DNA from 3 places in the Hydrogenovibrio sp. genome. Region 3 is predicted to be linked to each of the others. Evidence: predicted binding sites of a transcription regulator. Region 3 holds the regulator's gene; each other region holds the start of a gene.
The links. Region 3 encodes HrcA, which represses chaperone genes, less so after heat shock. Its sites were predicted from a motif close to TTAGCACTCNNNNNNNNNGAGTGCTAA; they were not measured.
Positions count from the first base shown of each region.

Region 1: a site for HrcA is predicted at 2,126-2,152, ahead of rpoH (RNA polymerase sigma factor RpoH). Genes of this name have one in related genera too.
Region 2: a site for HrcA is predicted at 1,572-1,598, ahead of AC0KH7_RS01590 (co-chaperone GroES). Genes of this name have one in related genera too.

Region 1 is NZ_OZ223196.1:2,359,674-2,362,929, reverse strand. Features, by position in the region: gene aroB (3-dehydroquinate synthase) at 1-168, shown strand, start outside; gene AC0KH7_RS11160 (D-hexose-6-phosphate mutarotase) at 203-1,126, shown strand; gene rpoH (RNA polymerase sigma factor RpoH) at 1,215-2,069, opposite strand; gene AC0KH7_RS11150 (flagellar export chaperone FliS) at 2,354-2,788, opposite strand.
Region 2 is NZ_OZ223196.1:323,670-326,925, forward strand. Features, by position in the region: gene AC0KH7_RS01580 (transporter) at 1-789, shown strand, start outside; gene AC0KH7_RS01585 (C39 family peptidase) at 786-1,430, shown strand; gene AC0KH7_RS01590 (co-chaperone GroES) at 1,656-1,946, shown strand; gene groL (chaperonin GroEL) at 1,987-3,256, shown strand, end outside.
Region 3 is NZ_OZ223196.1:915,777-919,032, forward strand. Features, by position in the region: gene AC0KH7_RS04325 (NAD(+) kinase) at 1-513, opposite strand, end outside; gene hrcA (heat-inducible transcriptional repressor HrcA) at 688-1,731, shown strand; gene grpE (nucleotide exchange factor GrpE) at 1,892-2,449, shown strand; gene dnaK (molecular chaperone DnaK) at 2,623-3,256, shown strand, end outside.

The sequences.
Region 1 (3,256 bases), 1.4 Mb from region 3:
TCCACCGATGACATGCCCAATGAACGCTTTTTGGCATTGATGGCCGGGGATAAAAAAGTCCAGGCCGGCAAGATTCGTTTGGTGTTGCTGAAAGCCATTGGGCAAGCGTATGTCACCGGTGACTATTCGCCTGCACTTTTGGAAAGAACCTTGACCGAGTATCGTTGAGTCAGGGCTTCCCTAGCGGCCTTAAGGAGTGACCATGCAGAGTGTCGAAGCATTGCAACAAACATTTTCGGTGGAAGGCGTGCGTTTTTACCGTCAGGACGGCTTGGTGATGGTTGAAGTCACTCATGCCGCCGCAAAAGCATTGCTGACCACGCACGGTGCGAGTGTGCTGAGCTTCACGCCCTTGTCGGAAACGACCTCCCGGCAAGATTGGCTGTGGGTGTCGGAATCCGCGGTTTACAGTGGTGAAAAGCCGGTTCGTGGCGGCATTCCAGTGTGCTGGCCGTGGTTTGGTCAGGCGGAGAAATCAGGGCTACCGGCCCACGGGTTTGTGCGCAATCAGGTTTGGGAGTTGACCTCGGTTTCCGCTGTGTCGCCGACACAAACCGAACTGGTGCTGACCACGGCGTCGTCGCCCGATACCTTGGCCATATGGCCGCACGCTTTTGAACTGCAATTGACGGTCACTATTGGAAAGTCTCTGGAATTGGCGTTGACGATGCGTAACTTGAGCGATCAACCCGTGGCGATTACCGAAGCGTTGCATACTTATTTTTCGGTGTCGAATGCACCGGATGTGGTTGTCGATGGGTTACAAGGCAGTGAATGTTTTGACAAACTGACCTACGCCGAAAGCTATTTCCAAACCACCCCGCTTAAAATTCAGCCGCCGATTGATTCGGTTTTTATTGATCAAACGGAGCCGGTGGTGATTCGGGATGCGGGCTATGAGCGTTGTGTTCGTATTGAAAAGAAATCGGCCGTGTCGTCGGTGGTGTGGAACCCGGGGCCGCAAATCATTAAAGGCTTTGCCGACATGAATGACCAGGCCTGGCCGAAAATGCTGTGTGTGGAAGCCGGTAATGTGCTGCAGAATGCCGTGACCGTGGCTCCCGGTTCCGAACACACCTTGCGCATGATGTTGACGGAACAGGCGTATTCGGCCGAGTCGAGTTAAGTGGTTGATAGTGAATCGATTGATAACGGACGGAAACTAAAACGGCGCTGAAAAGCGCCGTTTTAGTTTGTGGGTTTGCGGTGAAATCTCAGCCGAAGACCATATTGGAACGCAATTTTTTCATTGCCTGTTGTTCGATTTGGCGAATACGTTCCATGGACACGCCGTATTTTTCCGACAATTCTTTTAGGCCGGTTTTGCTTTCGCTTAACCAGCGTTGTTGTAAGATATCGCGGCTACGCTCGTCCAGACTCAACAGAGCTTGTTTCATCTGACCCAACTCATAGTCGGCTTGTGAATCGTTCACCAACTGCGTTTCCGGGTCCAGTTCCGGGCTGATGAGAACGGGGTAGCTTTTGGACGGTGATTCATCATCGTCGGACGGCAAGTCGACCGACATATCCTGCCCGTACAAACGCGTTTCCATTTCCAGAACATCTTTTCGGGTCACGCCCAGTTCTTCGGCCACGGCGTCGGCATCTTTGTCGCCGAACCATTCCAAAGATTTTTTCGTGCTGCGCAGTTTAAAGAACAATTTACGCTGTGCTTTGGTGGTGGCGGTTTTGACAATGCGCCAATTGCGAATCACGTATTCGTTGATTTCGGCGCGCACCCAGTGTACGGCAAACGTCATCAAACGGACATTTTCAGCCGGATTAAAACGTTTCACCGCTTTCATCAAGCCGATGTTGCCTTCCTGGATAATGTCGCCCAGCGGTAAGCCGTAGCCTCGATAGGAGCGGGCAATTGGCACCACGTAACGTAGGGAGGACAGAATCAGCTGGCGTGCGGCCTCCAAGTCTTTTTGGTAATACAGCTTTTCCGCGAGTGCTTTTTCTTCCTCGGCTGACAGTTGCGGCATGATTTGAACGGTTTTCAAATAGCTTTCAATGTTCTGGCCAGGAGTAAGGCTATTTGTGAACGGAATCAATTGATTTGTCATGCGCTTTCTCCTTTTGTATTCGGTTTCATCATTAATGCCATCATACTACACTTTTTTTAGCAGTCAAGTCAATAGAGTGCTAATGTTTTATGACGAAAATGGTTAAAAAGTATTGAGGTTGAAATTTTTATAAAAACAATTGGTTAAAGAATGTTGTTAACGTTGATTGTTTTTATTGGAGAGGTGTTGTTGGGCGAGAGTGTGAGGAGGGTTGCTAAGGACGAAAAAAGCCCAGAAAACGGCCGAAAAAGGTATTTTCGGCCGTTAGAATTGGGTGGAAAAGGTTATGCGTCTGCCGATACTTGGCCGGACTGTTGCATCATTTCCAACCAAGCATCACGAACCTCGGTCAGGATTTCGACCGCGCTGTCCAGATAGAAGGTGTCTTTTTCGAAAACGGCTTCCTGGATTGCTTTGTCGGCATAACGATACAGTTCGTCCAGATCAAATGCCAGTGAGCTGTCTTGTGTCAGGTTCAGGCGGTCACGAAGCGCGTCTAAAATTGTGGTCATGCGGCCAAGGTGGAATCCTTTTTCAACCAGGGCATTGCTTTGGTGGCAGACTTTTGCCAAGTTGCCTTTGTCGACGACGCCTTGTAGCAGTAACAGAATCGTTTTGCTTGGGTTATCGGCCAGTTGCGCTTCCGCATCCGGGTTTTGGTTGTATTCTTGAAGAATCGGGGCTTTTACTTCCGTAGCCATGGTTTGTTTCATTGTCATGGTTCAACTCCTGTGTGCAAATGAATCAAGCATTCGTTCTTAGGGAGAGCTTTGCACGAGATGGATGCACGGATAAAAATGGCTAAAATTTCCCTGAATGTCGTTGAAAAAATGGCGAATAGCCAGCTATTCGCTGCGTTTACCGCCTAATTCAAAAAAATTTTATCTCATTTTTCTATCGCTCCCCACTCATGCAAAGCTCTCTTAGGGTGTTGTTGTTTTGAGCGAATGTGTTGTGGATTCTTGAGCAGAGACTGTGCCATAAAACAAAAATAGTATTTAAGTTATTGAAATATAATGTTTTATGTGTGTATTAAAACTGACCAGGCCTGGGTGGAATAGGGTGAAAAGGGAAGGGGGAAAAGCGATTGCCAAAAAAATGGCAGTTAGACGATAAGACGGGAACAGGGGATGGGGCATCCGCCTGTTCAAGTGGTGTTATGGGGGTCGGTTTTAGGGAATCGTAAA
Region 2 (3,256 bases), 590 kb from region 3:
AAAAGTGGGCAAGGAGAGCTGGATTTTTCAATTCGCTACAATCGTCAGAGATATACCTATCAAGGGATGTTTAATTCAAAGGAAATTTTTAATACAACGGTGCGACGGTTGGAGTTGGCTTTAGGGTATCGTCATGGTTTTGCTAACCGACTGGAGACATGGTTTCGTGTGCCTTATGTTTATTCTCATGCGGAATATGTGTCAGGTAACGATTTTGTTAAAAACGAAGACAGAGCCAAAATGGGGGATGTTCAGTTTGGTTTTCAATATTTGGCATTGCCACAGCAAAGAGGATACCCAAGTATTACTTTGTCGTTACGGGCATCGGCCCCCACGGGCGAGCGAAGTTATTATGAACCGCCTGAGGACTGGTTTAATTTGTTGTCCAATGGTTCGGGGCATTGGATGGTGTCTCCAAGTCTCGATTTTACGAAAAATGTTGATCCAGTCATTTTGTTCGGTGGTGTGTCTTATGAATATACGTTTGCGAACCGAATTGATGGGCATGAATATGAACCGGGACAAGGAGTTGGGCTTTATTCCGGGTTTGGTTTTGCCGTTAATAGCCGTTTCTCATTAAGCTCCAGGTTGTACTGGAGTTACTACGATAATATGAAACTGGACGGTGTGAAAATGCAGGGCTCTTCTTCAGAACCGATTAATATTGGTTTTTCAGGTTCTTATCGCGTTTGGGATACCGTAGTTGCCACGCCAACCGTTCAATTTGGTCTGAACGATGATGCCGGTAGTGCCCCGACTTTGGCTTTAACGTTTTCGAAAAAATTATGAAGCAGATATCTTTATTTGTTCTTCTGAGTTTGAGTATTGTTGTTTTGCCGGCTTCTCTGGTGAAGGGGAGCGGTGATTTGCCGACATTGAAGACTTGGCAGGCGATGAAACGTGAGGGTGTTGTGGCCCAAGGGTTGGACTATTCCTGTGGTTCCGCTTCGATTGCGACGATTTTAAATTATTATTTTGGTGATAATTGGCGGGAAGGGGTCATTATCTACGATATGACGGCTCGTTTGACTGAGGATGAAACGAAAGATCGTATTAAGGAAGGGTTTTCCATGCTAGATATGAAAGAGACATTGATTCGACTTGGGTATCAAGCTATGGGGGTTAAATTGTCGCTGGAGCAAGCAAAGCGTTTATCGGGGCCGGTCGTGATTCTTTTGAGAAAGGACGGCATCAATCACTTTGTGGTATTGAGGGGAATTCGCTATGGTGAAGCTTACATTGCCGACCCGAGTATGGGTAAATATCGTTTGTTATTAGCTGATTTACAACGTTATTGGCAAGGCGAGGCTTTGGTTATTGGAAGGCCGGGAAGTGGTTTACCGAAACAAAGTGAATTGGCGATAAAAGACTATGAGCTTTATCATCCCGAAGCTGAAAGCATTAGGGTGTGGCGATATTATAAAAACTGAGGTTTTAACACTCATTGTCATCTCCTGAAGTGCCCAGGCCTGGGCGTTTTATGTTTTTCTGAAATTTTTCCATTTCATTCCTTGAAAAAAAAATAACTGACCCCATAAGGCTTGACAGTGACTAACCGATTTATAAAATAATTAGCACTCTCTGTGGTAGAGTGCTAATTGTTGAGTTTTTTAGTAATCTAATACCATGATTTATCAAATGTTTAGGAGAATCCTATGAAAATTAAACCGTTGCATGACCGTGTGGTCGTTCGTCAAGTGGAAGAACAGAAAGAAACCGCGGGTGGTATTTTACTGCCGGGTTCCGCCCAAGAAAAAGAAAACATGGGTGAAGTGGTTGCTGTTGGGCCAGGTAAAGCGGCCGATAATGGTTCCATTATCTCAATGACGGTCAAAGTCGGTGACAAAGTAATGTTCGGTCAATATTCCGGTCAGGAAGTCAAAGACGAAGACGGGCAAGCTTTGAAAGTAATGCGTGAAGACGACATTATTGCAATTGTCGAATAATCAACATTATTGAGAATTTTAAACATAAGGATTTGAAAAGATGGCAAAAGACGTAAGATTGGGCCTAGATGCCCGCGAAAAAATGGTTGAAGGGATTAATGTCCTAGCGGATGCGGTAAAAGTTACTTTGGGGCCTAAAGGCCGTAACGTGGTTCTTGAAAAATCATTCGGTGCGCCAACCGTGACTAAAGATGGTGTGTCCGTTGCCCGTGAAATCGAATTGGAAGACAAGTTCATGAATATGGGCGCGCAAATGGTGAAGGAAGTGTCTTCCCAAACCAATGACGTGGCCGGTGACGGTACCACGACGGCGACCGTTTTGGCGCAATCCATCGTTCGCGAAGGGATGAAGTCGGTTGCCGCCGGTATGAACCCAATGGACTTGAACCGTGGTATTCACAAAGCGGTGGAAGCCGTTGTTGAAGAAATTCAAAAAATGTCTGTGCCATGTACTACGACTGACTCCATTGCTCAGGTTGGGACAATTTCCGCTAACTCGGATGTGTCGGTTGGTAAGATGATTGCTGATGCGATGGAAAAAGTGTCGACCGAAGGTGTCATCACCGTTGAAGAAGGGTCTTCTTTGCATGATGAGTTGGTCGTGGTTGAAGGGATGGAATTCGACCGTGGCTATCTATCGCCTTACTTTGTGACTAATCAGGAAAAAATGGTTGCGGAGCTGGAAAACCCATACATCCTGCTACACGACAAGAAAATCTCCAACATCCGTGATTTGTTGCCAACGTTGGAAGCGGTTTCCAAAGCCGGCCGTCCATTGTTGATCATTGCGGAAGACGTGGACGGTGAAGCCTTGGCAACACTGGTTATCAACAATATGCGCGGTATCGTCAAAGCCACGGCCATCAAAGCGCCAGGTTTCGGTGAACGTCGTAAAGCGATGCTTCAGGATATGGCGGTCTTGACCGGTGGTACGGTGATTTCTGAAGAAGTGGGTCTGACATTGGACAACGTCACGCTGGACATGTTGGGTGAAACCAAGTCTGCGGTTGTTGGTAAAGACAGCACGAAATTGATCGACGGTGCCGGTTCAAAAGAAGACATTGATGCACGTTGTGCCCAAATCCGCTCTCAAGTGGAAAACACCACATCGGATTACGATAAAGAAAAACTGCAAGAGCGTTTGGCCAAATTGTCCGGCGGTGTTGCGGTGATCAAGCTGGGTGCCGCGACTGAAGTCGAAATGAAAGAGAAGAAAGACCGTGTTGACGATGCGCTTCACGCCACTCGCGCGGCGGTTCAAGAGGGAATCGTTGCCGGTGGTGGTGTCGCCTTGGTTCGTGCGCGTTCTA
Region 3 (3,256 bases):
GTTCAGGAAACGGTTGTCGACGAAGGTTTCGAATTCGATCATGCGCGGCGAATCGTTTTTGTGCAGCACCACATCGTTAAAGGCCACTTCTTCAAACAGGGTTTCGCCGTCTTTTTTGATGACAACTTTTAACAGTGTGCGTTCTTCGCATTGGTAATCATCGGCCAGCACTTCGTCTAGGGTGTCAAGCATGGTATCGGGTGACACGTCGGTTAAAAAGCCCAAACGCCCGAGGTTGATGCCGAGAATCGGAATGTTGTAATTGACGATGGAACGCGCTACGTCCAGAAAGGTGCCGTCGCCGCCGACGACAATTGCGAAATCGATGGTTTCCAACAGCTCGGAACGTTCCAGGCGTTCAATGCCGTAACGGTCGATGGGAAAATCCGAGCAAGAGCGCTGATCCAGCAGGACGCGCTTGTCCTTTTCCTGAAAGTACAGAATCAGTTTATCAATCACTTCCCAGGATTGAATGCCATTGTATTTGGCAAAAATTCCGATTTTACTGAACATGCGTCATTCCTTGTTCATGCAGGTTGAAAGGGCTTGGCCGTCTTTCCCCACTTGAAAATTTCCGTTTTATACCCATAATGCTTTTGAGTTCAATTTTATGGACTAGAATATTAAGCATCATTTTACGTTAAGCAAGCACTATTTTCTGCCTGACGTTTTTTAAAAGAATTACGAGTGTCGCTGCGCTGTATGAACTTGAATGAACGATCACAACTGCTTTTCAAACACTTAATGGCATTATACCTAAATGAGGGGCGGCCTGTCGGGTCATCCGTGCTGGCGAAAATGCCGGACGTTTCGGTCAGTTCCGCCACCATTCGTAATGTGATGGCAGACCTTGAAAAAATGGGGTTGATCCACGCGCCGCATACGTCGGCCGGACGTGTGCCGACCGAACACGGTTTTCGGGTGTTTGTGGATTCGATTCTGACGGTACAGCCTCTCAATGCCACGTCCATGAAGCAAATCGAACAGGGCTTTAATCAAGCCCAGACCCAGGAAGAGTTGCTGGGGTCGGCCTCGCAAATTTTATCCGGTTTAACCGGTATGGCGAGTTTGGTGATGTTGCCCAATCAGGAGCAGGAAGTCTTGCGCCACATCGATTTTGTGCGTTTGAACGACAAACGGGCTTTGGTGGTGTTGGTGCTGAACGATTTGGATGTTCAAAACCGTGTGATTGAATTTGACGAGCCGGTATCCGCTTCGCATCTGGAGCAGGCCAGCAATTATCTTAACGAGCATTTTGCAGGCCGCCATTTGTATGAAGTGAAGCAGTTGCTGGTGGAACGCATGGATGAATTGCGCAAAACCATGGATCAGCTCATGGTGTCGATTGTCGAGGCGACGGATGAAGCCATTGGCAGTAAAATGCAGCAGGGGATGCCGTATTTTATTTCCGGCAAAACCAATCTGCTGAATTACGACGAATTGGCGGATGCGGAAAAGTTACGCGCCTTGTTTCAATCGTTTGAAGAACACTCCGATATGTTGAATCTGTTCAATAAAAGCCTGCAAGCGAAAGGCGTGCAGGTCTTTATCGGGCAGGAGTGCGGTAATGAAAGTTATCAGAACTGCAGTGTCATTACCACGCCTTACGAGCGCGACGGCGAAGTGATGGGCGTGCTTGGGGTGGTTGGCCCCAGCCGAATGCCGTACGATAAAATCGTGCCGCGGGTCGATATGACCGCACGGATTCTCAGCTCCCTGCTCAATAAATAACCAACCAAACTATCCCAAAAACGACCAGGCCTGGTCATTTCAATCATTTGGCTTCGGTTCGAAAAATTAATGCAAAAAATTTTGTTTCCCGCGCTTGAAACCTTGAAAAGCGCCCTTATAAACCCCGTGATTTTACAGTTATCAACTTCTGGAGATTTTTATGTCTGACAATAAGGCAGAACTGAACGAAGAACACATTCCAACGGCGGAAGACGGTGTTTCCGAAGAAACCCATCAAGCCGAAGACGCGGTTGAGCATGACCTTGAAGCTATGCTGGATGAAGCGAAAAAGGAAGCCGATGCGCAAAAAGAATTGGCCCTCCGCACCTTGGCCGATATGGAAAACTTGAAGCGTCGTACCCGTTTGGACGTGGAAAACGCCCATAAGTTCGCGTTGGAAAAATTCGTTGGTGATTTATTGCCAGTGCTGGATTCTATGGAAATGGGCTTGGATGCGGCGTCAAAAGACGATGCGTCGGCGGACAGCATTCGGGAAGGCCTGGATATGACCTTCAAACAGTTCCTGGATGTGATGCAAAAGTTCAATGTGGAACGTGTCGATCCGGCGGGTGAAAAATTCGACCCGCAATTACACGAAGCCATGACGATGGTGCCGTCGCCGGACCATGAATCACAATCGGTGATTGAAGTCTTCCAAAAAGGCTATATTTTGAACGAGCGCCTGGTGCGCCCGGCCCGTGTGGTGGTGGCGGAGTAAGAACCTAATTAAATCAGGGGCGAAAAAATACCAAAAACTTTTGATGCCGCCCTTGAATAATTTTAGCCGCACCCTATATAGAAGCTAACATAGATAGAAGCTAACACAGAAAACTTTACGTATTAATTTGAAAGGCTTTGTCTCGCAAGGCCATGAAATTTGGAGAAAAACGAATGGGAAAAATTATCGGGATTGACCTCGGGACCACGAACTCTTGTGTCGCGGTAATGGAAGGCAAAGAAACCAAAGTTATTCCGAACGCGGAAGGCGCTCGTACCACACCGTCTATCGTAGCCTACGCTAACGATGGTGAAGTCTTGGTTGGGGATTCCGCCAAACGTCAAGCGGTGACGAACCCTGAAAACACCTTGTTCGCCATCAAGCGTTTGATTGGCCGTCGTGCCGACGATGCCGTGGTGCAAAAAGACAAGGATATGGTGCCTTATAAAATCATTCCTGCCGACAATGGCGATGCATGGGTGGAAGTGGGTGACAAGAAATTGTCTCCGCAAGAAGTCTCTGCGCGTACCTTGATGAAAATGAAGAAAACGGCTGAAGATTATCTGGGCCATGAAGTGACCGAAGCGGTTATTACGGTACCGGCTTATTTCAACGACTCTCAGCGTCAAGCGACCAAAGATGCCGGTAAAATCGCTGGTCTGGAAGTAAAGCGTATCATCAACGAACCGACGGCCGCGGCTTTGGCTTATGGTATGGACAAAGTCAAAGCGGACAGCAAAATCGCAGTTTACGACTTGGGTGGTGGGACCTTCGATATCTCCATCATTGAAGTGGCCGATCTGGACG